3 regions of the Paenibacillus sp. YPG26 genome follow, and region 3 is predicted to be linked to each of the others. Evidence: riboswitches for the same ligand, from Rfam matches in the RefSeq annotation. Region 3 holds a riboswitch; each other region holds the start of a gene.
What was found. A riboswitch is a leader RNA that binds a small molecule or an ion and turns the genes downstream of it on or off. The one in region 3 is predicted to bind cyclic di-AMP.
Positions count from the first base shown of each region.

Region 1: linked by a shared signal. The riboswitch ahead of LDO05_RS00490 (C40 family peptidase) and the one ahead of LDO05_RS01620 (APC family permease) in region 3 are both predicted to bind cyclic di-AMP.
Region 2: linked by a shared signal. The riboswitch ahead of LDO05_RS00140 (resuscitation-promoting factor) and the one ahead of LDO05_RS01620 (APC family permease) in region 3 are both predicted to bind cyclic di-AMP.

Region 1 covers NZ_CP084530.1:95,612-105,445, reverse strand. The annotation lists gene LDO05_RS00505 (M1 family metallopeptidase) at 1-1,908, shown strand, start outside; gene LDO05_RS00500 (hypothetical protein) at 1,921-2,736, shown strand; cyclic di-AMP (ydaO/yuaA leader) riboswitch at 2,958-3,093, shown strand; gene LDO05_RS00495 (C40 family peptidase) at 3,100-3,582, shown strand; cyclic di-AMP (ydaO/yuaA leader) riboswitch at 3,925-4,063, shown strand; gene LDO05_RS00490 (C40 family peptidase) at 4,068-4,541, shown strand; gene LDO05_RS00485 (GNAT family N-acetyltransferase) at 4,813-5,322, shown strand; gene LDO05_RS00480 (c-type cytochrome) at 5,426-5,782, shown strand; gene LDO05_RS00475 (4a-hydroxytetrahydrobiopterin dehydratase) at 6,061-6,360, opposite strand; gene LDO05_RS00470 (hypothetical protein) at 6,583-6,876, opposite strand; gene motA (flagellar motor stator protein MotA) at 7,103-7,906, shown strand; gene motB (flagellar motor protein MotB) at 7,890-8,696, shown strand; gene LDO05_RS00455 (pseudouridine synthase) at 8,797-9,498, opposite strand; gene LDO05_RS00450 (ATP-binding protein) at 9,517-9,834, opposite strand, start outside.
Region 2 covers NZ_CP084530.1:22,852-32,685, forward strand. The annotation lists gene LDO05_RS00105 (PSP1 domain-containing protein) at 1-637, shown strand, start outside; gene LDO05_RS00110 (initiation-control protein YabA) at 715-1,035, shown strand; gene LDO05_RS00115 (tRNA1(Val) (adenine(37)-N6)-methyltransferase) at 1,100-1,855, shown strand; gene rsmI (16S rRNA (cytidine(1402)-2'-O)-methyltransferase) at 1,852-2,739, shown strand; gene LDO05_RS00125 (AbrB/MazE/SpoVT family DNA-binding domain-containing protein) at 2,879-3,133, opposite strand; gene LDO05_RS00130 (HD domain-containing protein) at 3,439-4,728, shown strand; gene LDO05_RS00135 (TatD family hydrolase) at 4,745-5,512, shown strand; cyclic di-AMP (ydaO/yuaA leader) riboswitch at 5,790-5,994, shown strand; gene LDO05_RS00140 (resuscitation-promoting factor) at 6,252-7,397, shown strand; gene rnmV (ribonuclease M5) at 7,626-8,171, shown strand; gene rsmA (16S rRNA (adenine(1518)-N(6)/adenine(1519)-N(6))-dimethyltransferase RsmA) at 8,177-9,061, shown strand; gene yabG (sporulation peptidase YabG) at 9,106-9,834, shown strand, end outside.
Region 3 covers NZ_CP084530.1:343,339-353,172, forward strand. The annotation lists gene msrA (peptide-methionine (S)-S-oxide reductase MsrA) at 1-284, shown strand, start outside; gene LDO05_RS01610 (hypothetical protein) at 382-570, shown strand; gene LDO05_RS01615 (HD-GYP domain-containing protein) at 748-2,223, shown strand; gene LDO05_RS01620 (APC family permease) at 2,356-4,179, opposite strand; cyclic di-AMP (ydaO/yuaA leader) riboswitch at 4,305-4,451, opposite strand; gene LDO05_RS01625 (hypothetical protein) at 4,765-5,892, opposite strand; gene LDO05_RS01630 (DUF6953 family protein) at 6,032-6,268, shown strand; gene rnhA (ribonuclease H) at 6,321-7,010, shown strand; gene LDO05_RS01640 (alpha/beta hydrolase family protein) at 7,132-8,634, opposite strand; gene LDO05_RS01645 (copper amine oxidase N-terminal domain-containing protein) at 8,893-9,834, shown strand, end outside.

The DNA.
Region 1 (9,834 bases), 250 kb from region 3:
TGGTTCAGCCTGACACCCGCCCCTGCCCAGACCTCATTTGCTCCGGAAATGGGCAAGCCTCCGCAGGATCAGCCCAAGACACCCGAGAGTATCGGCACACCCGGTACGGAGCAGCTTAGTGACCGCATTGCCGAATATCACATTGATGTCCATTTGAATGAGAAGGACCGCACCTTAACCGGCACCGAGAGTATAACCTGGAAGCACCCGGGCAGACAGCCCGTGAGCGAGCTCTACCTTCACCTGTATCCGAACGCCTTCGCCTCCAAGGATACTACCTTCATGAAGGAGTCCGGAGGCAAGCTTCGGGGCGACTCTATGCCAAAGGATGGATGGGGCTCCATGAAGCTGACTGGAATCCGGACCACCGATGGGATCTCCCTGATTCACCGTCTTCAGTATGTACAGCCTGATGATGGCAATACGAAAGACCAGACTCTGGTCAAGGTTCGGCTTCCCCGCCCCGTTCAGGGCGGAGAGAGCATAACTATTCTCATGAGCTTTGAGGTCCAGCTTCCCAAGGTATTCGCCCGCATGGGCACCGCGGATAACTTCGTGATGGCCGGGCAGTGGTTCCCCAAAATAAGTGTGTATGAGCCAGCCGGAACCCGCGGCCGCGCCTCCGAAGGCTGGAACCTGCATCAATACCACGGAAGCTCGGAGTTCTACTCCGACTTCGGGATCTTCAGTGTACGGATCAATGTGCCAAGCTCCTATATCGTCGCAGCGACCGGCTTTCCCACCAAGACCGCAGCGGTCAAGCAGAATCGCAAGATCTACCAGTTCTATGCCGATGATGTGCATGACTTTGCCTGGGCGGCTTCCCCGGACTTTGTCTATGCGGAGGAGCCATTCTCCTCGGCCGAGGTCCCGGGTGTCCGGATCAAGCTGTATCTCGATCCGCTGCATAAGGACCTTAAGGACCGCTATTTCTATGCGGCTAAGGCTGCCTTGTCTTCCTACAGCAAATGGTATGGCCGTTATCCTTACTCGACCCTGTCCATCGTGGTTCCCCCGGCAAGCGGCAATGGGGCAGGCGGAATGGAGTATCCGACCCTCGTAACTGCCTTTGGAGCGACTTCGCTCTCACCTGGGTATGAGCTGGAGAGAACCGTGGTGCACGAGATCGGACACCAATATTTTTACGGCATGATCGCAAGTAACGAATTCGAAGAAGCCTGGCTGGATGAGGGATTCACTTCTTACGCTGAAGACAAACTCATGGAGAGCGCCTATGGAATTCAGCCCAATCTGCCTGTTCAGGCCAGCTTCGTGAACCATCCAGCCGCGCTGCCTCTGGAATCCTGGAAATACGGATCCTCCGATATCTATGCCCAAAATGTCTATACCCGCGGCAAGCTCGTACTGCTCGGCATTGAACGGCAGGTTGGAGCAGGAACCATGAACAAGATCCTGGCCCGCTACAGCAGCAAATACCGCTTCAAGCACCCGACAACCTCGGATTTCCAAAGAGTCGTGGAGCAGGTGACCGGGCAGTCCTGGAAGGATTATTTCAATCAGTATGTATACAGCGGGCAAATGATAAATTACTCGGTTGATTCCATCACCGTGAACCAAGTACAGAAGACTCCCGGCCCCCTATATGAGTCTGTCGTGAAGATCAGCCGACTCGGCGGCAGCTATCCGGAGGTTCCCGTCCTGTTCAGCTACAAAGACGGACATCTTGTGCGCAAGATCTGGAAGGGTGATGAGAACCAGATTGTCTACAAGCTGCAGTACAAGGAGCCGCTGGCCTGGGCAATGATCGATCCCCGCTACACCCTGGTGCTGGAGAACAAGCATATTAACAATTATCTGAAAGCAGAAGTGGAAGAGAAGACCGGAACGCGGTGGAATCTGGGCATAACCAAAGTAGTGGAGTCCCTACTTGGATTGCTCTCATGGTGAGGTGACAATAGAGTGAGATACATTCGTAACGGATGGCAAAGTACCAAAGATCAGTTCCCGGTCGTCATTATCCTGTTCCTCTATCAGCTGCTCTGGGGTGTATTTCTCTACCGGCTGATCAATTCTGCCATTATACCGCTGCTGCAGCGCTACCCGGATCCGGCGCCGGGCGAGCTAAGCCGCATTCTATTTCTGATTGAAGGTCAGCTGGAGCTCAAATACAGCTCCGAGGTTCATCTGTATTTCTGGCTTCTGGCCGGCATGTTCATTCTGCGCATGCTGCTGACCCCGCTCATTCAGGCCGGAATTCTCTATGGACTTCGTCCATTAACCCCGGACGGGGCCGGTCTGGTATTCTTCCAGGGGATCGGCAGGCTGTGGAAGCCGGTCACCGTCTTTTACCTGATAGAGCTCCTTCTCGTACTTGGTCCCGCTTACTGGCTCGGACCCAAGCTGCTGGATCTCCTTGTACAGGGCATACAGTCTGGCGGATATCCACTTCTCTATACGGCTATATATATTCTGGGATGGCTGATTTATGGCTATTTGATTCATCAGCTTCTTCTGTACGCCAAGTTCGGTTATATTTTTGGCCGGGGAATGCTCCCCTCTATGCTAAGCTGCTTGCGGCAGCTGCTTACCGTTATAGGCATATCCCTCTGCCTGGGCGGGGTAACCCTGCTCCTGTTCGGCGCTTTTAGTACCGTCTCCTGGATCTGGACCGGATTTCTGGCACTTATCCTTCAGCAATCCTATCCTTTCATCCGTTCACTTCTCAGTATTTGGCATATTTCCTCCCAATATCACCTTTGGAATGAGAAGAATTGAATCTCCTTCGGTCTCCTCTAACTCTACGCCCCCCAAGACCTCCGCAGATCTGCGGAGGCCTTTCCTGTTTCAACCGGCCTGGAAATCTCGCAAGTAACCATTGCCAAAAGATACCTGCCTTGCTACAATGTGAATTATGAACAGACAGTAACAACATTGTAATTATTTTTTTGTCACAAGCAGGAGATTCGACTTTAATGTCGTATTCTTGTTATAGGTGCACAGATATCAAGCCGAATTCCCAGCACCGGGAAACGGGGGAACCATCTTGGGTGAATTGATCTCGCAACAGAGGGATCATAGGGGACCTTCAACCGAATCCTTAAGCTAACCTCGCAGGCATTGGAAGGAGTTTAACCGCTTTTGAAGAAGAAACTTGTGGTTGCAGCAGTATCAATGTCCATTTTATTCACCCTTGGGACTGGAAGCGTTTTCGCTGACTCCAAGCTGGACAAAGTCGTGGACAAAGTGATTGGCACAGATTATAAGTCAGGTGGAACCTCCACGAATGGCTTCGATTGCTCAGGCTTTACGATGTATGTATTTGACAAACTGGGAATAGACCTTCCTCACCAATCGGGCGCCCAATTCAAGATGGGTAAGGCCGTATCGAAAGATGAACTGAAAGCCGGAGATCTGGTATTCTTCAATACTTTTGGTAATGGTGTGTCACACGTAGGTGTATTTGTAGGTAATGGCAAATTCGCACACGCCTCTTCCTCAAAAGGCGTTACCATCAGCAAGCTGAGTGACAGCTACTACACCAACCGCTACGTTGGAGCTAAGCGTATTATGAGCAACGAAGTATTTCAATCTGTTGCCGATTCCTCCAAAGACAACAATTGATGTAAGATAAGCAGTTCCCTTGGCATCGCCCGTATTGATTCTTGCCGGAATCGATGCGGGCTTTTGTCTGTATATAATTAGACTAATAATATAGTATTAGCCAATTTTTCGACAAATAAACCGTTATCTTGACAAAAAAAGTGTAAAACAAACTTGCCAAAGCTTGGGCCCTTTGGTACAATAGGCAAGTAATTAGTAACAACTTTGTAATTATTACTGTCCTATGTCGGAGCGTCACGAAGTCTGTATATGATGATCATACGAAAGTCATACTATCGCTTCCCGTGAACGCTGGGTCCTGAAATCCCGTATCTTGCGGATTTTCAGCACAGGTGCACTAAACCAACAAACCAGCCGAATTCCCACGCACCTGGGAAACGGGGGAACCAGTTATGGGTGAATTGATCTTGCATCAGAGGGGTCATAGGGAACCTTCAACCGAATCCTCAAGCTAACCTCGCAGGCATTGGAAGGAGCATAACAACTTGAGAAAGAAACTAGCAGCAGCGGCAACGAGCTTGGCATTATTGTTCACACTAGGAACAGGCAGCGCATTCGCAGATTCCACATTAACTAACACGGTGAAGAGTGTATACGGTACTCCTTATAAATGGGGCGGCGTAACTTCAAGTGGGTTTGATTGTTCCGGATTTACATCTTATGTGTTCAAGAAAATGGGCGTATCCCTTGCCCGTCAATCCAAAGCTCAATTCCATCAGGGTTCTCCAGTTATGGCGAAGAGCCAATTGAAGGCCGGAGATCTTGTCTTCTTTAATACTTTCGGTTCCGGTGTATCTCATGTCGGAGTATTCCTTGGAAACGGCCAATTCGCACACGCCTCTTCCTCAAAAGGCATTCACATTGACCGTCTCAGCAGCAGCTACTACAGCAAACGCTACCTTGGAGCTAAGCGTGTTCTTAGCAAAGCCAAATACACTAAATATGCTGTGAACCTGTAAACTCCATTCCCTCAAATGGAATTTACATCCGAGTGGACCGCACGATTCTTGCCGGAATCGCCTGCGGTCTTCTTTTTGCTATCTTAGTACCTACTTCTAAAACGTTAGATATCTGCCAAAGGTTTCAACCTTCCAGAACAAATATCTAATTTAATTCCATATATTTGCTTATCCTATATTTACCCACTGCCACTGGGCTTAAACGTACAAAAATATATATTTTTTTCTTTTTTTTAATCTATATCCGACACGAAATGAGGTACGCCAGTTGATGAATAACCCTCCAGCATTTAAGGCTATTCCCATGGAAGAATCCCACGCCCAGGTTATCTGCAGCTGGGTCTATCCCCCGCCCTATGACATCTACAAGTTCCCCCCTTGGGAACGGATGAAATCCCTTGAGATTGAGTTCGGCGATCCTCAGCTTCGCCGGGAACAGTACCTATCCGTTCTTACGCCTGCTGGGGAACTGGCCGGATTCGCACAAATCTTCCCTATGGAGGGGGTATCCCGCTTAGGGATCGGAATGCGGCCCGATTGGTGTGGTCAGGGACTGGGTAAGTCTTTGGTGCAGACTATAGTCCAAGAGGCCCTGCGCCGTTATCCTGGGCATGAAGTGGATCTAGAGGTACTTATTTGGAATGAACGGGCCATACGTACCTATGAGAAAGCGGGATTCCGGATTACAGATCAATACGAGCTGCGGACTCCTGAAGGGAAGATGCCCTTTTACTGTATGGTCTACCACAATGATAAATCTCACCCCATTGATGAAACTTAGTCAGCACGAATAACTTGTTTGTTTTTTTGTCACAAATGCTATGATCAAACAGGATGTTCCGTTATAATGGGAGAAGGTATCTTACATAGGAGGGACGATTGGAATGCAAAAGTGGATCATGAGCGGTCTGTTCTTCATTGCATGCGCATTGGCCATCGTGCTCATCTTCACCCTGCCGGGTAAAGAACAGGTGGCACAGGAGAATAAGCCTACCATGCCGAAGGTTACGTTGGATGCGACCAAGGCAGAAGCGGCTGTTAAGGCCAACTGTATCAGCTGTCATGGTGATCAGCTTGAAGGTAAAGTTGGACCTAGTCTGCAGAAGATTGGCGCGCAGTTGACCAATGAACAAATCTTCACCGTAGTTACCAAAGGTAAGGGCACCATGCCGTCATTCAAAGACAAGCTGCAGCCCGAAGAGATTGCCCAAGTAGCCGAATGGCTCGCCGCAAAAAAATAGATCAACTAAAGCACGCCCTCTAGTACGCTGTAAGCGTATTCCAGAGGGCGTGCTTTGTTCGATTCAAGACTGCTTTCATAGTTCCTCTACTATGATGAGGAACATGCTTCTAGAAGTATGCAGGCACCTCTGCCTGTTCCATCGCCATATCTGGCACGAGGTCCGCATTTGGACTTAAGTTCTTCGGCTTCCTCTAAGCTTGAGGCTTCCTGTACGAGTTGTGATAGCTGCGAGGGTGGCGAGCTTCCTACAAGCCATCTCTCTTACTAATGCGAGTTCTACTCAGCCGAGCGGGTCTTCTCGAAGGCCTCGTTGTACTGCTGGGCTTCCTTGATATCCACGGCAGTAATCCCGCCGGCTTCCCAAGAGGTTAGACGGAGCGTCACGGTCTTATGGTCTATAGTGATAAATGGATGGTGGTTGAAGGCTTCCGAGATGGCCGCAACTTCATCTACAAAGGCAATGCCCTTCATGAAGTTCGAGAATACATACTTGCGCACAATCCATCTCTCTTCTTCCATCTCCCATCCTTCCAGACTAACTAAGTGCGCTTCCACTTCCTGAGGTGTAAATGGCATTCTATTTCCTCCCTATTCTTTACAACGTCCGAACTGTCCTGGAGGGACTTTAGAACCGGCTATCCTTCACATCTTCTTATGACCCGTATACCGCCTGTACAGCAGTTCTCCTCTTCCCACTAAATACCCAGAACAGAACTTAAGTACCTAAACGATAATGCTTCTCAGGATATATTACCATGAGACTCGGACTTAAATCCACATTTCGCTTAAAGTGGACGCCTAGACCAGAAGTACGGTAGCCAGTTCTGTATCCCCAACCAGGATGTTGATCCGGTGCAGGTTGGAATCCAGCATGAGCATCCCACTGCCTACACGGATTACCGGCTCTGTCCCCAGACCATAGAATAGGTCCTCCGCCAAGGCCTCATGAACCTCACGTCTATCCGCCTCACCAAGCCTTTCCCAATCATCAGCTTCCATTTCAAAAAACACATAACTATCCTCGATCAAACCTACTGCAGCTGTTAATTCAGCTAGAATATCTCCGTAATCTCTTGCGTGTTTTACGCCCATCTATATTCTCCGCCTTCCTTGATCTCATCTTAAGAACCCGTCTTTTTCATTATAACTGAAAATTCATCTTAAAAAAAAAGGGAAATCTGTCGATAAAATAGGTAAACCGTTTCTTACAGAACAAAGGCTGCAAGGTTCCTGTAGTTTCTGTCTGCAAACTGTCTTGACGGAAGGATGCCCGAAAGACCGAAAGGATTCAATTCTATCTCATGGACGAGGTGTATTAATGGAAATATCAACGATATTAGGATTAGTAATGGGTATTGTGGCCATTGTCGTGGGTATGATGCTCAAGGGCGCACCCATCATCAACCTGGTTAATAACCCGGCGGCTTATATCATTATTTTTGTAGGTACTGCAGCATCACTCTTTGTCGGCTTCCCTGCTTCAGAACTGAAGAAATTTCCGAAGCTTCTAAAATTGCTGTTTGTTAAACCCAAAATGGTCACCAAGCCTGAATTAATCGCGCTGTTCATGGATTGGGCCTCCATCACCCGTCGTGAAGGACTTCTTGCTCTGGAGAGCAAGGTGGAGGAGATTGATGATGACTTCCTCCGCGGTGGAATGCGGATGATTATTGATGGTAATGACCAGGAATTTGTCAGTGATGTGCTCGCGGAGGACATCGCGGCTACCGAAGAGCGTCACCGTGCTGGTGCGTTAATCTTCTCCCAAGCCGGAATGTACGCGCCTACGCTCGGGGTTCTCGGTGCCGTTATCGGTCTGATTGCGGCATTGGCTGATATGACCGATATGGAGAAGCTGGGACATGCGATCGCCGGAGCCTTCGTGGCGACCATGCTCGGTATATTCACAGGTTACGTCTTATGGCATCCTATAGCTAATAAGCTCAAACGTATCTCCAAGCGCGAAATTGAAATCCGTCTGATGATGGTGGAGGGACTTCTCTCCATCCAATCTGGGGTCTCCACTATTGCCATTCAGCAGAAGCTGGCGGTCTTCCTAACTCCAACTGAACGTGCCCAGCTTCAGGATAAGGAGGAGACGACCGGTGAGCAAAAAGAATAGACACGAACCGCATGAGGAACATGCCGATGAATCCTGGCTGATTCCTTATGCTGACCTTCTCACCTTGCTGCTTGCTTTATTTATCGTACTTTATGGAATGAGCTCTACGGACGCCAAGAAATTCGAACAGATGAGCAAGGCTTTCAGCATCGCTTTAAATGGCGGGGTAGGCGTAATGGACAAGAGCCCCTCCATTGAAGGGTCTAGTACAAATGCGCCCAAAGACAGTTCACCTCAGCAAAGCACCCAGAATATGTCGATGAACAAGAAGCGCAGTGAGCTTATGCGTCAGGAGCAGGAAGATCTGGAGAAGCTGAAGAAGCAAATGGATAATTACATCAAAGTTAACGGACTGTCCTCCCAACTGGATACGAAGCTGAACCAGTCGCAGTTAACGGTGACCATTAGCGACAAGGCTCTGTTCGCTTCCGGGGATGATACGGTCAAGCCCGATTCCAGAAAGCTGGCCAAAGCCATCTCGGTCATGCTCCAGGGCTTCCCGGATTACGACATTATTGTATCCGGTCATACGGATAATGTCCCCATCTCTAACCAGCAGTTCGACTCGAACTGGGACCTCAGCTCGGGAAGAGCACTTAATTTCATGAAAATTCTGCTTATTAACGGTAAGCTGGACCCGAGGAAATTTGTCAGCACAGGTTATGGTGAGTATCGTCCTGTTGCTCCAAATAATACGGCGGAGGGCCGGGCGAAGAACCGCCGTGTAGAAGTCTCCATTCTTCGTAAATATCAAAGTGATGCCCAGAAGAGCATCACTTCCACACCCTAAACACAAAAGGCCCCGTAGCTCATCTGAGCTGATGGGGCCTTTGTGCTGTCTCAATCCTACAGCGGTCAGCTTGTACGATGGATCTGGCTGGGGTTGGGTTTTATATAAGGGTGTAGTTCAGCTGCCGCCCTAAATCCTGCTTCTCCTGAGGAGTCAAGTCACGCCATGTACCGCTTCTCTGGCTGCCCAGATGAATATTCATAATCCGGATCCGCTGCAGGCGCCTTACTTCATATCCCAAAGCGCTGCACATACGCCGGATCTGCCTGTTCTTCCCCTCAGTTAATATGATACGGAACACCCGGTCTGACATCCGGGTAACTGTACAAGGAAGTGTCATTTCCCCCAGAATCCTTACCCCTTCTGACATGGCTCTTATGAAATGCGGGCTGATCGCCTTGTCCACGGTCACGATGTATTCCTTCTCATGCTTCCCCTCAGCACGAAGAATCCGATTAACGATATCTCCGTCATTGGTCATAAGGATAAGTCCTTCCGAATCTTTATCGAGACGGCCAATCGGAAAGATCCTTTTCTCATGCCCCACGAAGTCTACAATGTTGCCCTTAATATGCCGCTCGGTTGTGCTTGTGATCCCTACCGGCTTATACAGGGCTATATATACATGCTTCTCCTTATCCGTCAAAGGCTGACCGTTCACACGCACATCATCGCCTTCTTCGGCCTGACTTCCCAGAAGCGCTACGATGCCATTGATAGTCACCTTGCCTGCTTCCACGAGCTTGTCAGCCTCCCGCCGGGAGCAGTAACCTGACTCACTGATGAATTTATTAATCCGCACCCATCTCACACCTTTTCTTTACTCATCTGGCTGTATCTTGTCCTCCATGTTACCTTGGCTGCCACCAACCGGCAAGGCGACAGTCACCGTTGTTCCTTTGTCCAGCTCGCTCTCAATCTCCATGATGCCCCTGTGGGTCTCAATAATCCGCTGGCTAACCATGAGCCCAAGTCCCGTGCCGGTCTCCTTGTTCGTGAAGAAGGGCTCTCCGAGCTTGGCCAAGGTCGCTTTGGAGATACCTACGCCCTCGTCCCTGATGCGAATCATTACGCGATCCGGTTCCTTGCGCCAAGTCTGCATATGAATGATACCTCCATTTGGCATAGCCTCCATAGC
Region 2 (9,834 bases), 320 kb from region 3:
TGTGGTGCTTCCACTGAAGAAGGTCATCCGGGTTGCGGATGGATCAGATGCCAAAGTTGTTGAGGAGAATAAGCTTGCGGCCAAGAATGCCTTTGCCACATGTTTAAATAAAATCAAAGATCATGATTTGAAAATGAAGCTGGTCGATGTGGAATTTACTTTTGACCGTAACAAGATCATTTTTTATTTTACGGCCGAGGGTAGAGTGGACTTCCGGGAGCTTGTTAAGGACCTCGCAAGTATCTTCCGAACAAGAATTGAACTTCGTCAAATTGGCGTCAGAGATGAGGCGAAGATGCTGGGCGGGATTGGACCATGCGGACGGGTGCTCTGCTGCTCGTCATGGCTTGGTGATTTCGAGCCTGTATCGATCAAGATGGCCAAGGATCAAAGCCTGTCGTTGAATCCTACGAAGATCTCCGGTCTGTGTGGCCGGTTGATGTGCTGCCTCAAATTTGAGCATGATAATTATGAAAGTACCAAAGAAGAGCTGCCTTCCGTAGGCAAATTGGTCATTACTTCCCTGGGTGAAGGGAAAGTAGTGGGGATCAATGCCGGATCACGGACGGTGCACGTACAGCTTTTTGAAATCGGCAAGGTTAAAGAACTTCCATTGGATGACGTGGTCATCAAGTAAACCATAGAGATGACTCTTGGGGTGGGAACTTGGAGAAAAAAGATATTTATACAAACCTGCTTGATTTGGAAACCAAAATGGAGAGCTTGCACAGCGAGCTTGGCATTCTTAAGCTTGAAGTGAAGAAGCTGCTGGAGGAGAACCAGCGTTATTCTCTTGAGAATGAGCAGCTGCGCAAAGTACTGAAGCGGGAAGCCGAAGCGACTGGCTCTGCGTCCGTAATATCCGATCATCCTGCTGACCTTCATGAGGGCGGGGAGAATATCGATATTGTTGGCGAGGGTTATGACAACCTGGCTCGCCTGTACCATGAAGGCTTCCACATTTGTAATGTGTATTATGGACATCTGCGTACAGAGGGCGACTGCCTGTTCTGTCTGTCTTTTCTTAATAAATAACAAGCCGTAGGAGGTTATTCCTACGGTTTTTTTCAAATTTGAATGAAATGGAAGTAATGGACGAATGCAAACAGTACCGATTTATGATCAAGAGCGGATCGATGATCTGCTTACCCACGACCTGCATATTATTCAAAGCGATGAGGTATTTAGCTTCTCGATGGATGCTGTCCTGCTCGCACGTTTTGCCTCTGTACCCAAACACGGCAGGATTCTGGATCTATGCACGGGGAACGGCGTTGTCCCGCTGCTGCTTACCACAAGAACCGAAGCACAGATTGAAGGCATTGAGATTCAGGAACGACTTGCAGACATGGCGGACCGAAGCGTGCGGATGAATGGCCTGGGAGACCGTATTAAGATTAGGCTCGGGGATCTGAGGGAGCTGGTGAACGAGACGGGACATGGCGTCTATGATGCGATTACGGTTAATCCTCCTTATATGCCGCTTAGAGCAGGAGAGATCAAGCTCAACACCCACCAGGCTATCGCGCGGCATGAGATTCATTGCAGCCTGGAAGAGGTTATCCAAGCTTCAATGCGGCTTCTGCGCAATGGGGGAAAAGTCACCATGGTACATAAGCCACAGCGGCTGGGTGAGATTATATCTCTGCTCAGACAGTACCGGCTTGAACCGAAGGTAATCCGGTTCGTCCATCCACGCAAGCATATGGAGGCTAATATTGTGCTAATTGAGGCATTAAGAGACGGGAAGCCGGATCTGCGTATTCTTCCGCCCTTGATTGTATATCAGGAGGACGGTCAATACTGTCCGGAGATCATGGATATCTATTATGGATCAAATGAGGGAACCAGATGAGTATACACGTACAAAAAAGCTTTCAGTCAGAGGGTGAGCGGCAGATTGGCAAGCTGTTCCTTGTGGCCACACCCATAGGCAATCTGGAGGATATGACCTACCGGGCTGTGCGAACACTCCAAGAGGCTGATATAATCGCTGCCGAGGATACCAGGCAGACCCGCAAGCTGTTATCACACTTTGAAATTTCACCCAAGCGGCTTCTCAGTTATCATGAGCATAACAAGGCGGCAAGCGGACCCGAGCTTGTCAGACTTATAATAGAAGGAAATGATCTGGCGCTCGTTAGTGATGCCGGTCTTCCGGCTATCTCTGACCCTGGGCATGACCTCGTTAAGCTTGCGCTTGAAGAAGGTATCTCCGTCATTCCTATTCCCGGGGCCAATGCGGCACTCTCCGCGCTGATTGTATCAGGGCTTGCGACAGAACGCTTTCAGTTCGCCGGCTTTCTGCCCAGAGATAAGAAGGACAGGGAACGCTATCTTAGCTTGCTGCGGGATTATGAAGGAACTATTCTGCTCTACGAGTCTCCCCACCGGGTCATCAAGACGCTCCAGCATATCCTTGATATATGCGGGGACCGGAATATAGCCATGGCCAGAGAGCTGACAAAGCGATATGAAGAGGTGGCTAGGGGACCTATTAGTGCTTGTCTAGGCTGGCTGGAGGAGCATCCGCCTCTTGGCGAGTACTGTATTGCGATAGAGGGCGCCAAGGAAGAGGAAGTTCAGGAGCGTAAGGGACTGTGGTGGCAGCCGTTAACGATTGAGGATCATGTCACGCACTATGAGCAGGAGGAAGGCCTTGGCAGGAAGGATGCCATGAAAAAGGCGGCGATTGACCGCGGTGTATCCAAGAGGGATATCTACAACGCTCTACTCTAAGCATAGATTCGGGGTAATATAGGTTATTACAAAAAAATGACCTTCTTCAGGCCGGATTCAGGGCCTGGAGAAGGTTCCAAAGGAGATATGAAAAGGTTAGAATTAACAGTTTAAGTAAATCTATTATATAATACTTTTCTTAATTTGTCACAGGTGCAGGAATCTCGGATAGACACTCATGACATACAATTTTGCCCTTGAAGTAAGTAACATGCTCAGCATTACCACAGAAAATGCAAGCGGGTTCGTATTTCTTAAGCATGATGCGTTCACCATCTACATAAATCTCGAGCGCATCCTTCTCGCCAATACCCAGAGTACGGCGTAATTCAATAGGAATAACCACCCGTCCTAGCTCGTCTACTTTTCTTACAATACCTGTTGATTTCATCATAACCGATGATTACCCCTCTCGCTATAATTTTAAAATGCCATAATTCGACACGGTTCTCTGTTTTATGATAATTATAATACCAACGTTTGCCAAAACAGTCAACCTATTTAATGGAGCAGTCTATTTTTTTATTATAGATATAGTCGATAACCCCAAACAGAGCTTTGGATCCACCCGATACATTGCTCGGGGGCATTATTCGACATTTGGAAATTGAGAATATTATTTATACGACATTATTCGACAAAAGTTGTGCTCAACACTCAAAAAATATAAAAATAATTTTTGGATAGGAGCTGGAGATCATGAACCATCCACTTTCTGAAGAAAAGGTATTCAAAGATCCGGTACATAATTATGTTCATGTGCAGGATGACTTGATCTGGTCTCTGATTAATACACCGGAATTTCAGCGTTTGAGAAGGATCCGGCAGTTGGGAACATCTTATTTGACTTTTCACGGGGCAGAGCACAGCCGGTTCTCTCATTCACTAGGGGTCTATGAAATTACGCGCAGGATTATCTCCCAATTTGAGAGATCCTCTTATCCCGATTGGCCCCTGGAGGAGAAGCAGGTTGCCTTGTGCGCGGCTCTTCTGCATGATCTTGGGCATGGCCCGTTCTCTCATTCTATTGAAGAAGCCTTCCATATGAATCACGAGGATTGGACCTGCAAGATTGTGCTTGGGGATACCGAGGTCAATAGGGTGCTTAGAAGGGAAGGGGATGACTTCCCGGAGAAGGTCGCCTCAGTGATACGTAAGGACTATGATAAAGCCATTGTGGTCAATCTGGTGTCGAGCCCGCTTGATGCGGACCGTATGGATTATCTGCTGCGGGATGCTTATTTCACCGGTGTTAACTACGGCACGATAGACATCGACCGGATTTTAAGAATGCTTCGTCCTTTTCAAGGCAGGGTGGTGGTTAAGGAGTCAGGAATGCATGCCGTGGAGGATTATCTGATGTCCAGATATCAAATGTACTGGCAGGTATATTTCCACCCGGTTACCCGGAGCTCCGAAATTATACTGCGTCAGATCTTCCGTAGGGCGAAGGAACTTCATCAGAATGGATTCAGGTTCTCCTTTCTGCCTGACCCTTTGCCAGGCCTCTTTAATCGGGATCTAACCGTAGAAGAATATTTACAGCTTGATGAAGCATTGGTGCAGACCACATTTGTCCAATGGAGACGTGAAGATGATGGGCTGCTAGCAGATCTTTGCTCCCGTTTCATTGATCGGAGGCTGTATAAATATACTGAACTGGAAATGCTAGATATGGAAATGATTGATGGAATGCGCCGTATCTTCCGGGATTTAGGACTTGATCCTAATTACGATTTGGAGATTGATTTTCCGACGGATCTTCCCTATGATGTGTTCCGGCCTGAAGATGACTCCAAGAAACAAATTTTGCTGCTAGACCGCCAAGACAGGCTGCGTGAAATTTCGGAGGTATCTGACATTGTTCGTTCCATCAGCGGAATTCACCGTGGTAAATACCACATGTACTACCCGGAAGATAAGCTGCGTGCAGTAGCTCATCTGCTGCCTGAAGAAACAGTCCGATTATTTAATTTGCAGATAAGCTAAAGGAGGTTATTTCACCATGCTATTTGACACACACACCCATTTGGATGCTCCGCAGTTCGACGAGGATCGCGAAGAGGTAATTGCCCGCGCAGTGGAGCAGGGGGTGACCCGGATGGTTAATGTCGGATTTAATCGGGAGACGATTCCTTCCACCATGAAGCTGGCTGAAGCTTATGAGTTCATCTACGCTGCCGTTGGATGGCATCCACAGGATGCAATAACGATGAAGGATGGAGATCTGGAATGGATAGCAGAGCTCTGTGGACATAAGAAGGTCGTGGCTATCGGAGAGATTGGGCTGGATTATTATTGGGATACCTCACCGAAGGATGTCCAGCACGCTGTATTCCGCAAGCAAATTGGACTTGCCCGCAGTCTGAACATGCCCATCGTTATTCATAACCGGGATGCGCACGAGGATGTGGTTCGAATCCTGAGGGAGGAAAAGGCCAGTGAGGTTGGCGGTATTATGCATTCGTTCTCGGGCAGCTGGGAGACGGCCAAGATGTGTCTGGATATGGGATTCCATATTTCCTTCGGGGGGCCTGTTACTTTCAAGAATGCCAAACAGCCGAAGGAAGTATTAGTACAGATTCCGGATGACCGTCTGCTGGTCGAGACCGACTCTCCCTACCTGACTCCGCATCCATTCCGGGGCAAGAGAAATGAGTCGGCCCATGTGCGGCTTGTAGCGGAAATGGCAGCTGAGCTTAAAGGCATTTCTCTGGAGGAATTAGCTGATATAACAACCAAAAATGCGCTGGAACTATTTGGTATTCGCTGAAATCGGGAGTAAAAGTGGTGAAATAAAGAGTATTTCGGAAAGATTAATTGTTTTTAATCAATAAAAGGGTGATTATTACAAAATATTAACCAAATATTTAAAAAAACTAGTTGATTCCTGCTTTACAACATGCATATAAACAGGATAGAATCTTTTCAGTAATTGATTTGTTAAGTTTGTAAAGCGGCGTGATTTTGCTAGCTAAGTGAATTTCACTAAGAATTGGATTCATTTACATGGCTTTAGCCCGCTTACACAGTCAATTACAAGGTTCCAAGAACCAGTCTCGCTGAATCTCCCTCACCGGAGAACGGGGGAACCAATACGGTTATTCTGAAGAATGAATGTTCCGTATTTGATTTCTTTACGGGTCTTTGGGGTGAATTCAAGGTCATTGCGCCATGAGCGGATGAACTAAGATAGGGCAGCTCTCTACGCCCGAACCCGACAGCTAACCTCGTAAGCGTATGAAGAGAGAGGCATACTCGTGCATCCTACATTCCTTTAGTCAGCCGGAAGCCACGAAAGAGATCCTCTTAAACTCTTTCTCTAGGCTTCTTTTTGTTTTGAATAAAGGTGATAGGACGGTCATACAGTGGTATGACAGGAGGAGCCTAACAGGCTGGAGCAGGATGCGGAATGCGGGTATTTCAGCATTTCGTAAAAAACGGTATATAGTCGCGTCAAATTCTATATGAGTCGATCTTAGACGGCGGGGCTATGAAGGAGGACGTAAGAAGTGGGCTTTTTCGGACCTAAAGAAACTACCCATGGTTCACGATCATCCAGCATGTCTTACGCGTTGCGATGGAAGCAAGAGAACAAGCGTCAAATTATAGTTGGAGGCATCATCACCGTCGCATTGCTTGTCAGCGTAATGGCTTGGTTCTACATCCAGGCTGACAAGAGCATCTACTTGGTTGCAGATGGCACAACGCAGTCTGCCGGCACGCCGGAGACGAAGCCAGATCAAGTGCTGGAACAGCAAGAAGCTAACCTGAATGTCGGAGAGAACGGTTCACCATCCCTTAGCAGTACTTTTCAAGATGGGAATCAGCTCTTCATCGACCGTGTGGTTCCGGTTAAAGTCACAGCGGATGGCGTGACTAATCAACACCTTACTACAGCGGACAATGTTCAGGAGGCTATCTCCAAGCTGGGCGTATCTGTATCAAGCGAAGATAAGGTGTATCCTTCCTTGAACAGTCCGATTCAATCGGATCTGCATATTCGTATCGTCAGGGTTGATAAGCATATCCTGAAGAGAACAGAGAGCATTCCTTACACCTTCGTCAAGACTTCGGATCCCTCCTTGGAGAAGGGCAAGACCAAGCTGGTTCAGAAGGGCCGCACGGGTGTTGTGGTTCACGAAATTGAGAAGGTATATCAAGATGGTGAGTTCGTATCGAAACGGTTGGTTAATAAGTCCGTTGAGAAGCAGCCATCCACAAAAGTATTGGCTGTAGGCACGAAGCCAAAGACCCAAGTTCTAGCAGCGAGCATTGACCGTTCCTCCCAGGCTGTGAAGATCAGCCAGAACAACAGTATCAAAAAGGGCGGCGTGCAGTTTAAATATAAAAAGGTGCTGAAGAACGTATCCTTAACTGCTTACTCTTCTGAAGAGGACGGTATTGGTACCAGGACAGCTTCTGGAACCCGCGTAAGCGAAGGAAGAACCATTGCGGTAGATACCAAAGTGATTCCAATGGGCTGGTGGGTCTATATTGAAGGTGTGGGCTTCCGCAGAGCGGAGGATACAGGCGGCGCCATTAAAGGCAACAAAATTGATGTGTATTATGATAGTTTGAAGGCTGCCAATAACTTTGGCCGCAAGAAGGGACGCACGGTCTACGTGATTGGTCCTGTCAAACCGGAATTGAACTAATCCAATCTGTACTGACATTTACTTTGGACGTGGAATAAGGTACCATTACAGATGGTTAATATGTATATGATAAGAAGAGGAGCCTTCCTCTTCTTTTTGTTATTCTGATACTTAATATATCGGAAATACAGACAGTTTGATTAAGCAGTCGGACGAAGTGAACAAGAGAACAGGCGCCTAAGGGTGCTTTTCTTTTATTATAAAGCTGTGGTGGAAAGGGTGGCGTCCATGATCAAGGAGGTCATTGTAGTAGAAGGCCGGGACGATACGGTTGCCGTCAAGAGAGCGGTAGAGGCCGATACGATTGAGACTGGCGGGTCAGCCATTGGTCCGGCTGTCATTAGAAAGATCAAGCTCGCACAAGAGCGCAGGGGTGTTATTATTCTAACAGACCCGGATCATGCCGGAGAGCGGATCCGCAAGATTGTGGCTGCGAAGGTGCCCGGATGCAAGCATGCCTTCCTGACAGAGGCGGAGGCGACCTACCGGGGAGATATCGGGGTGGAGAACGCCTCACCTGAGACGATCCGTGAGGCGCTGTCCCGGGTACGCAGTGAGTATACGGGAGATGAGACGCTTATTGAATTCAGTGACCTCATTGAGGCGGGGTTAATTGTGCATCCTAATGCTGCCGCAAGACGCCACTTCATGGGTGAGCTGCTGGGAATAGGTTACTGTAACGGGAAGCAGTTCTTTAAGCGCCTGCGTATCTTTCAGATCAGCAGGGAGGAATTCGCTGCAGCCCTTCATCAATTAGAGAACAAAGGAGTATAACAAGAATGAGCAGGATGGAAGAGATATCAACCCCGAAGCGGACGAAGGAAATTATTCAGCGGCACGGATTCTCATTCAAGAAGAGTCTGGGTCAGAACTTTCTTATCGATCAGAATATCCTGTCCAAAATTGTGGGAGCTGCTGAGCTGGACGAGACCAAGGGAGCGCTTGAGATCGGTCCGGGTATTGGCGCACTGACGCAGAAGCTGGCTGAAGCTGCAGGCAGGGTCACGGCCGTAGAGATCGATCAGAGGCTTATTCCGATTCTGAAGGAAGTGCTTGAGCCTTACTCGAATATCAAAGTTGTGCATGGGGATGTTCTGAAGCTGGACCTCCGGACCTTAATCGAGGCGGAGTATAAAGATCAGACCGGGCTCAGTGTAGTGGCCAACCTCCCTTACTATGTAACGACACCGATAATTATGAAGCTGCTGGAAGAGCATCTGCCGCTTGAGAACATTGTTGTGATGATTCAGAAGGAAGTGGCAGAGCGTATGGCTGCAGCTCCAGGGGGCAAGGAATATGGAAGCCTTAGTATTGCGGTTCAGTACTATTGTGAGCCTGAGCTGGTCTGTATCGTTCCGCACACCGTCTTTATCCCGCAGCCGAATGTGGATTCAGCGGTCATCCGTCTGAAGGTCCGCAAGGAGCCTCCGGTTCTGGTGGATAACGAGAAATTCTTTTTTGAAGTCGTCCAAGCCTCTTTTGCGCAGCGGAGAAAGACGATTGCCAATAACCTCAAGACCCGTTTCTTCGCAAAAGAAGGCCGTGAGGAGCTGGAGAGACTGCTGCAGGAAGCAGAGATTATTCCGTCAAGACGGGCGGAGACGTTAAGCCTCGATGAATTTGGAAGGCTTAGCAACGTGCTGCTCCGGGCTGGACTGAGCTAGTCTGCCCGGGTGGAGAGGAACCAAATTCCACATTTGCCCATACGATGAGTCTAGAGGTGATGGACTTGACGAATCTGGGAGACTTGGTTGTACGTAAATCTTACGGAGGAGATGTTACCTTCCGTGTGGAATCCATGACACGCAGCCAAGCAATCATTAAAGGAACTGAATTCCGATTATTGGCGGATGCCCCGCTTACGGATTTGGTTAGAGTGGATCGCCCGGTACCCTCCGAGAAGTCCCAGCGGGCCAGAGTGAAGGCCACGGAATCGCTGGAGCGGCTGCAGAAGGACCGGAAGGACCAGGATGAGCGGAATCAGGCGGAGCTGATGCAGGAGCTGCATTCGCTAAGTGGGCCAGCTTACTTCGAGGTGCCAGGGAAGGTGCTTCATCTGGACGGGGACCCGGCTTATCTGAAGAAAAGCCTGGATCTCTATGAGAGGCTGCGTGTACCTGCAGATGGTTACTATGTCCAGGAGCCCGCGATGGCGGATGCGCTGCGGAGTCTGCTGCCCCGGCTGCGGCCCGATATCCTGGTCATTACGGGACATGATGGGGTTCTCAAGAGCCTGATTAACCATGACTTGTACAACCTGAACAGCTACAAGAACTCGCGGAGCTTCGTAGAGGCTGTTCAGGTGGCTCGTCAGTATGAGCGCGGCTTTGATTCTCTGACGATTGTCGCGGGGGCCTGTCAGTCTCACTTTGAGGCGCTGCTGCAGGCGGGAGCCAACTTCGCAAGCTCGCCGGCCCGCATTCTCATTCATGCGCTG
Region 3 (9,834 bases):
GAGCGAAGCCGGACACGGAGGTATCACTCTGTGTCAAGTTCTATCCAGCTGAGACACGGCACCAGAAATACTATCTTCACCGCTATCCCGACGCGGTGGAGAAGCTGAGCTTCGTCTATCCCTCCCAGGAGGAGCTGCTGAACTCTACTCTGGCGGCCCGATTGAACGGGTTGGCGAAGGGGTACGCGAACATGGCCCAGATTAAGCAGGAGATTGCCGAATGGCCGATAGGGAAGAGTCAGTGCGAAGGGCTGATTAACCTGATCTCGAAAATTAAATGGTAAGAAAAATGTGATTTTCGTCATATTGTGAAATAAATCACAATTTAGCTTCTTGGCGTGTGATATATTTAACTCGTAAAGAAGATAAGGAGTGATTAAGATGAGAACAGTCAACCAAGAAGTCGTAACCAGAAACCTTTTGCAATTCTGCTATACCTGTGAGGATGCGCACCTGTGTACTACCGAAGAGGCTTGTGAGGCATGCTGGGCAGCTAAGGGGCTGCTGGATTTGGAAGAAGAGAATGGCGCTGAAGAGACTCGCGCACTGCTGTTTGAATACTATGCTTGATCCGTTATCATCCTCACAGTCTATGAACAGACGAACCTGATCTAATCCCGTGGAGGGAGAGGTCAGGTTTTGTTTTTTTCTATACAAACAAGGAATATTCTACCGCTGCATTTTATGGTACACTGAAGTGACTTGAGACTAATTACCTACCTTTAGTATTGAAGGGGATACTTTTGAATGAGAAATCGTGATGTTGTCGGTCCGATCCTGGCTGTAGCTGTGCCGTTTATACTATTTGAGCTCCTTAGGGCACATCCTTCATGGGATGTCTCCCTTGTTGCACTCAAGGGGCATTTCTATGTTGTCAGCTCGGTCGCCATGCTGTCCATGATGGTAGCCATTGCAGTAGGAATCGCGGGACATCGCGTTAGAAATATAAAGGTAAGCTTCCTCGCCCTGGCATTCATCTCGTTGGGTGAGACTTTCACGGTTCACGGGTTGTCCACGCCCAATCTTATGATCCACGCTTCACACCTGCCGGCCGTTGCGGCCCAGGCGAGCACCCTGCTTGCGACATTCTGGCTGTGGCTGTCTTCGATGTCATCTGACTCGGCGCTGATTGTGAAGCTGTCCGGGCTGCGGGGCAGATTGATTCCGATCTGGCTGGTGCTCATTCTTATACTCAGCATCGTAAGCTTTATGAATCCGCATCTGATGAGTCTGATCCCTTTGAATCAGAGCCCTTTGCAATGGCTGGTGACCGTTCTTGTCGCTGGAATGAACCTGATTACCATTTACCGCTATTATCAGTCCTACCGGTATTCACGGTTCCCGCTCCAGAAGGCCATCATATACAGCTGCTGTTGGCTGATGGTGGCCCAGTACATTATGGCGGCAGGAGAGTTATGGCGTATCAGCTGGTGGATGTATCATTTCCTGCTTCTGGCCTCGATGATCGTGATGATTACCGGTCTCATCAGGCAGTATGCATCCAATCCGTCATGGAATATGACCTTCAGAGGACTATATTCCACAGATCCCATGGAGCGGATTACCAGCTGCTTGTCTCCTAGTGTGAGGAATCTGATTCAGGCTACCGAGGAGAAGGACCTGTATACGGCTGGGCACAACTTCAGAGTTACAATGTATGCGATGAAGCTTGGCGAGGAGATGAAGCTGTCCCCCGAGGAGCTCCGGGCGGTCTCCCAAGGGACCATTATCCATGATGTGGGTAAGATTCATGTGCCTATCGAGATTCTGAACAAGCCGGGGCGTCTGACGCCTGAGGAGAGGGATATTATTGAGCTTCATCCCGTCAAGGGCTATGAGATGTGCCGGACACTTGGATTCATGAAGGATGAGCTGGATATTATCCGGTCTCACCATGAGAAGTGGGATGGCACGGGATATCCAGACCGGTTAAAGGGAGAGCAGATTCCTCTGCTGGCCAGAATCGTAGCTATTGCGGATGTCTACGATGCGCTGACATCGACCAGGGCCTACCGGAAGGCTTGGACCCACGATGAGGCGATGAAGCTGATTATCGGAGATCAGGGGACTCATTTCGATGCGGAATGTGTGCAGGCCTGGATCCGGGTATGCGAGCAGAACCCGGAGATCCATGAATATCCGGCCCATGTGGTTGAGAAGTGGGGCCACAGAAAGATGCTGCTTCAAGCGGGAGAGCCTGAAGGGGCTGGCGGCATCTGTTAAGTTAGAGGGGAAAGACACGCGGAGTGTCTTTTTTTCTGTACCAGAACAGCATTAGATTGCGTCAGCCCGAAATACAAGGGGAAGTCTCACACAGCCGACATGGCTTAGTGGGACTTCCCCTTTTGATTTATTTTATTTAGTTAGATGGTAAGGCACAGTCGTAACAATGACTTTTCTCCGGTACAGCAGCTTGGTACGAATGACTAGTCCTGACTGGTTATGAAGGATGTTGTGCCAGCCCTTCTTGGGAATGAACTGGGGAATCACCACGGTGACCTGATAGTTCGACTCGCTTGCCTTGCGCTGCACGGTATCCACAAACTTGAGCAGAGGCTGAATAATACTGCGGTAAGGTGAGTACAAGGTGACCAGTCTGACATCAGGCTGCCACTTCATCCATTTGGCTTCGAACTCATGCTCAGCCTGCTTCTCAAAAGGCACATATACGGCAATGACCTGATGCGGATTAAGCGATTTGGCATAGTTGAGTGAATTCTCCACCACATGAGTGATCCCGGCAACCGGAACGATGATCACATTGCCTTCAATCGGCATGGAGGGCTCACAGGTTGTAAGTCTGAGCTGGTCTCCGACCGCCTCATAATGCTTCCTGATCCGGTAGAAAATATAGATAATAAGCGGCAGGAAGATCAATACAGGCCATACCTGCGCGAATTTGGTTAAGAAGAACATGATCGTAACAATCAGGCTGATCAAGGCGCCGACGCTGTTAATGATCAGCTTCGTTACCCAACCGCTTGGCTTCTCCCGGACCCACTTGAAGATCATGCCGGTCTGGGACAGGGTGAACGGAATGAACACGCCCACGGCATACAGCGGAATCAGGTGCTCCGTCTGTCCTTTGAACAACAGAATTAACAGAATCGAGCAGACCCCGAGAATAATAATCCCGTTAGAGTATCCCAGCCGGTCTCCCCGGACGGTGAACATTCTTGGAATGAACTTATCCTTGGCCAGATTGACAGCGAGCAGCGGGAACGCGGAATACCCGGTGTTGGCGGCAAGAATCAGGATGAGAGCCGTCGTTCCTTGAATGAAGTAATACATGAAGTTCCGTCCAAAGGTATGTTCCGCAATCTGCGAGACCACGGTGACCTCTGTTCTTGGCGAAACTCCGTAGTAATACGCCAGAAATACGATGCCGGAGAACAGTATGGCCAGCAGTGCCCCCATGGCCATTAATGTCTTGGAGGCATTGGTAGGGGCCGGGTCTTTGAAATTGGGAATTGCATTGGATATAGCTTCCACACCCGTTAGTGCCGAGCTTCCCGAAGCAAAGGCCTTCAGAAGCAGGAACAGGCTGATCCCCGCTATAGGCGTGCCTACCGGCGTATGGAGCTCTGGGGATACATGCCCTGTCAGCGTGTTGTAGATGCCTACAGCGATAAGAATGAACAGAGCCAGAACGAACAAATACACCGGATAGGCAAGGATGGAAGCGGACTCTGTTACCCCTCTCAAGTTCAAAGTCGTAATGCACAGTACAAATACGATTGCAATGGGCACTGTATAAGGATGCAGGCTCGGAAAGGCCGAAGTTATGGCATCCGTACCAGCTGATACGCTCACCGCAACCGTAAGGATATAATCGACTAACAGGGAGCCGCCGGCCACCAGGCCGTAATTCACACCCAGATTCTCCTTGGATACGACGTATGCTCCGCCGCCATGCGGGTATGCGTAAATAATTTGACGATAAGATAAAATCAGTGCCGCAAGCAATACCAGCACACCCGCCGCAATCGGGATGGAATACCAGAAGGCCGCCGCGGACAGGGTAACGAGCACAATCAGAATTTGTTCGGGACCATAGGCTACGGATGATAAAGCATCGGACGAAAGGATAGCCAGGGCCTTGGTTTTGTTCAGCTTTTGTTCACCCAGTTCATTTGACTTGAGTGGACGTCCAATAAGGAATCTTTTGAGAGCGGACAATCGTTTCACCACCATTTAAGTGAATAAATTCAACAACCATCAATTGCGCGTACGAAGTATAAAATGCCCACTGACTTAAGCTCCAATACTGTGGACACGAGAAATTTCACTTACCTGGCCTCCACCTTCCTTCTCAAATAACGCTTACGGAGTTAGCTGTCGGATTCGGGCCCTTGAGTAGCCCTACCTTATTAGGATTCACCCCTGGATTGCTGCGGCAATCCGCTTGAACGGTTCCCCCGTACTTATACAAGTTTCAGCGGTATGGAATTTGAAACCGATGCTTATGATACTCCCCTGTTTTATTCTTGTAAACAACTTTTCATCCCTATCAAACGGGGCGCCGGGACAGGAAATTGCCGACGAATCAAGGGAAGCGATTACATTTGTTGGTAGACAAGGAGGCTTGTCCCTTGTGTTCATTTTTATCATAAATAAGCGGCGAGCCCCCTTCGGACTTCCGGAGGAGGCTCACCGCTTCAAGTTAGATTAGTTCCTTATCTTAATAATGCTCTGCTGTATCGCATCGGCATCCCTGCACCGCATACCGGAGCGGCATGGCTGAACTAATTGGCAGTGGCCTTCTTACTGCTGCTCCTTCTCCTTGTCACCGCCGAGTTGAATGCCCAGATGGCCGCTGTGGCCTGCCAGGTTCCCCCCAATATCAAAGCCTACGCCTTTGCCGCCGCCTAGATGAGCGTCGCTGTGAAAGCCTACGCCATGCTTGCCGCCTACCTTGCCGCCCACGTCATAGCCGACACCCTTGCCGATGCCAAGGTGTCCGCCGGCATGTGCGCCAATCCCGTGCTTGCCGCCCACATTGGCACCGGCATCAAAGGCAAGGCCTTGCTTCAGGCTTAAGTCTGCACCGGCATGAGCGCCGAGGCCGTAGGTGCTTCCGCCCAGATGCCCCGCAGCTGACGCGCCAACTCCCTGCAGACCGAGGTGGCCCTCGCCCTGAAGATCGAGTCCGTGGCTCCCGCCAATGTTGGCTCCCGTATCTACCTTAAGTCCTTGCGCGCCGCCGAGGCTGGCATCGGCATGGACGCCTACGCCGTAACCGCTGCCGCCCAAGTGCCCGCTGGCCTTAAGGCCCGCTCCCTTGCCGCCGCCTAGATGACCGGCGGTCTGTAGACCAACCCCGTGTTCGCCGCCGAGGCTCCCAGCCGCATCGAAGCCGAGCCCCTGCCCGCCGCCTACGTGGGCATCCGCATGGGCATCCAGCCCGTATTTACCGCCATACTGGGCTTTGGACTTCAGGTTCAGCTCGATATCTCTGGGGTTATTCTCCGGGTCTACAGTTCGGCCCTGGTGGTGTCCCCCGCCTTGGTGGTGTCCCCCGCCTTGATGATGTCCCCCGCCTTGATGGTGTCCGCCGCCCTGATGGTGTCCGCCGCCCTGATGGTGTCCGCCACCTTGGTGGTGTCCGAACCCGCTTCCTTGGTGATATCCCGGAAATCCCCCGCCTGGGAAGTAACCCGGATAGCCGAAATAAGGGGGAAACGAAGGATAAGGATAAGAATACGGATACGGATAAGCATAGGAGTAAGGATAAGGATAAGGATAAGGATATAGATAAGGATTAGGGTAGGAGTATGGGTAGGGGGATGAGGATGAGGATGGGTAGACGGAACGGACATTCGGATATCTATTAGGGGAACATGGCGGATACGTCACCTGGGTATTCAGGTTGGCACTCACATCTCTTGTCATTCAGAAGCCCTCCAATAATATTGATGATATAGCCTATTCACAAATGAGCAGGAATGACACCCGCTGAGGAATTGAATGATAACCTTAAATCGGATACGATGCTGTATAGGACTAGATCAGTTAAGGAGCTGGAAAGCGAATGGAAGTCTCAGAGCAGCAGGTTGCAGAGTGGATGGTTCAGGAGATCAGACACAGGGGCATCCTGCATCAGGAGGAAGCGACCCAATATATCCGGAGTTATTTCGGAGAACAATATGTATTTATAAATGAGAACCGCAATGTCTCGCTGTCCAAGGAAGTGAAGAAGGCGTTCCGCAAGCTGCATGGCGGCCGGGTAGCCTGGGATCGGGACGGGTTCTTCTGGGCATGGACCTAAGGGTCACAGGACCGCAGGAAGATTGCATAATTAAGGAGAGAGAATAGAAGCTATGGCGAGTCAGAAATATTATGTGGTATGGGAAGGCACAACTCCCGGGGTCTACGCAACGTGGGCGGAGTGTAAAGCTCAGGTCGATGCTTACAAGGATGCCAAGTACAAATCCTATCCTTCCAAGGCCGAGGCCGAGAAGGCTTACCAGGAAGGCTGGAAGAAGCACTGGGGCAAGTCAGCTTCGTCCGCGGGAGGCGGCCCAAGCGGGGGCAGGCAGAAGACTGCGAGCTCAGGCGCCTCGAAAGGGAAGGGCTCGGCAGCTGGAGCCTCCTCCAAGGACCAGATTGATTATGACAGCATCTCCGTGGATGTGGGCACAAAGGGCAATCCCGGGCCGATCGAATACCGGGGAGTGAGCACGCGGACAGGAGAAGTGATCTTTGAGCGGGGGCCAATCCCCAACGGAACGAACAACCTGGGCGAGTTTCTTGCGATTGTCCATTCGCTGGCCTACTTGAAGCAGAAGGGCAGCAAGATGACAGTGTACAGCGACTCAAGAACCGCGCTCAAATGGGTCCGCGAGAAGCAGGTCGCGACGACACTTGCGCGCAATGAGTCCACCCGCGAGGTCTGGGATCTGGTTGACCGCGCGGTGGCCTGGCTGAGATCGAACAGCTATGATAACAAGCTGCTCAAGTGGGAGACTCAGGAGTGGGGCGAGATCAAGGCGGATTACGGGCGCAAGTAAGGCCGGGGTGGCGTGGCGTGGCTTTTTAGGCATAGGCAAGCTAATCTTCAAGCAGAGGTGTACGAAAGGCACCTGTCTATTTGAAGGGGAGCCTGCCCTAATCGCCAGCCTGTTCCGCTGCCTATAGCAGCGGGGTTGCGAATTTCACCTCCGGATAACGGTGATCCGGCCCTTTCATTAGGATTCCCCCTTGGTTCTTCAAATACATATCGAAGAAATCCAGCATATAGGCATGAATAATAGAGTTGGCTCTTCCGGGGGCAATTTCCCCTGTAATGCCCAGCAATTTGAATACCGGAGATACGAACTGTACATCGGTAAAATTAAGATGCTCCGTATCATCGAGATAGAGGACTTGGCCCCCTTCATCAGCTGTCCCGCGCATCCGTTCCAGCTCCAGCCTTTTATCTTCTGTGACTTGATCCTCCCATTCTCTTGTTGAGCCCATACGCTTAAGCTCCGCATCCGTGTAGTCGCGATTATCCAACACCCTTTTTAATCGATCGAAATAGCTGTCCGAGGTAATGAACAAAAACGGCTTTCGCAGAGCCTCTCTGTCACGCAGACGATACAGCCCTCCATCAAGGTCTATTCCAGCCGTGATTCGCGGATCGTAAGCAGCGTCATAGGCCGCCGCTCCGCCAATGGAATGACCGAACACCCCGATATGACGGAGATCCATCCTGCCTTGGAGAAGACTTGGGATATTCCCCGATTGAATGAGCTCGAATTGATCCAGCACAAATGACACATCGTCAGTCAAGACTTGTCCCAGCTTATCCCGGTTATCCCTTCCCGTCCGGTAATCATCGCCGGGGGAGAACAGCTCATCAGTTGTGTTGGTCGTGATCCGACCGTCCGGGAACTCGGTGGCAAATGTATTGTAGGTGTGGTCGATAACGGCCACGATATATCCATGACTCGCGAGATATTCGGCTTGCGAGGTATGGAGGAACCTGGAGGAACCATTGCCGGGATTCCCAAGGATTAGCGGGTATGAGGTCTGTGCCGAAGAGACTGCGGCCTCCGAATAAGCATGACTGGATACGTACTTCAGGTGCTGGAAAGTAAACCCGGGAAGGCCATAGGCCGAAGCCATATCACGTAAGATGCGGGTATCTGGTATAAAGGGAGCGTGCCTGCCTGTGCCAGCTTGAGCTGGATACCATACTTGAACCATCAGTTCCCTTTTACCTTGTCTAGACTCGCCGAAGGTCTCTTTCCTATTGGGATCCACGAAATGGAAAGCCTGCGTGCCTACCTTAAATTTGCCTGTCGGTTCGGGTAATTTGAATACAGGAAAGGCATACATGAGACCCGCCGTTACGACCAGCATGACCGCTATAGCAGCATAAGCTGAACCCAGAAGGAATCGCGGGGCTTTTGCTGGTCCAGTTCTTCTAATACAGCTATAACCTGCAACGGCTGCACTAACGATTGTCATGGCATACGGGAAAAACAGCTGAATTCGGTACCCTTCCACCGCCCAGTGAATCACTAGTACCAGTAGGGCGAGCCCGCTCGCCATGAATACCGGAATTCTACTTTGTCCTCTTTTTAATAGGACGGTCAGTGCTAACAAGCCGGTGTTTGCCAAAATAAGCAGAAGTTCAAACAGCCTCATCCTGATTCTCCTTTTTAGACATCACTTTTTGATATGATCCCATCTTATTCCCTCAGGTTTGGCCCAAGCTATCGATTTGCCTTTCATCTACCTTACAATTTTGTAATTTGACTAGGAAATAATTTACTGTTATCTGCATAATTATTCTATAATTGATAGAGTGGCAAATAAATTTCCCTATAGAGGAAACTTTTAACAACGGCCTGCGTCCAATATAAGCGAACAAGCAACTATAGGCTTTGATAGAGGAGGATACATATGAAAAGGGTCGTTTCTCTGCTTACGACTATGGCTTTAATTACTTCATTATCTTGGCAGACTCAGGCTAGCGGGGCTTCACCCATCCGTATCTATATGAACGGAATCAAATTAGCCGTAGATCAGGCGCCGATTGAGCAGCAGGGGCGCGTTCTGCTTCCGCTCCGGGCTATCTTCGAAGCACTGGATGCCACTGTAGTCTGGAACGCCAAGACGGGCGTGATTACAGCCAAGAAAGAGGGCACCACGGTTACCCTTAAGGTGGGCTCGAAATCAGCAACTATTAACAATCAGAAGGTAACCTTGGATGTGCCTGCCCAGGAGATAAAGGGCCGTACACTGGTACCGGTAAGGTTCGTAAGCACGGCGCTGGGAGCCAATGTGGATTGGAAAGCATCTGCACGCAGTGTGTACGTGAAGTCGGATCATACAACCGATCCGGGACAGTCCGGGTTAAGTCCAGTGGCGTATGTCACTCCAAGGATTATAAGTCAGTACGGGGATGGCCGGGATCTGAATGTCAGCTTCTCCAAATCAGCGAATGAGTCCCAGGTGAATCAATATCGCGTGCTTATAGTCAAATCAAGCAAATCAGGCGGGTTTGGCGAGACTGCGGCGAGGCAGGTATCCTCAGCGAACTATACAGCCGTAGGGCTTCAAGGGTCAGATCGCTCAGTGAATCTATCCTCCCAGGCCCGGGATACGGACGGGGAGCTGCTTCGCTCCGGTCTTTCCTATAACGTGTATGTCCTAACGGTCGGCAGCAATGGACACAGTGTTCTCTCCGGAGCATCCTCGGCTGTAACCTTGGGATCGGGCAGCGCCGCAACGTCTGTTAAGGGTACGGACATTGCCGATTACGGAGATGGAAGAGACTTGTCCGTCAGCTTCACCAAAGCACAGAGTGAATCCAATATTGCGAATTACCGGATTTTTGCCGTG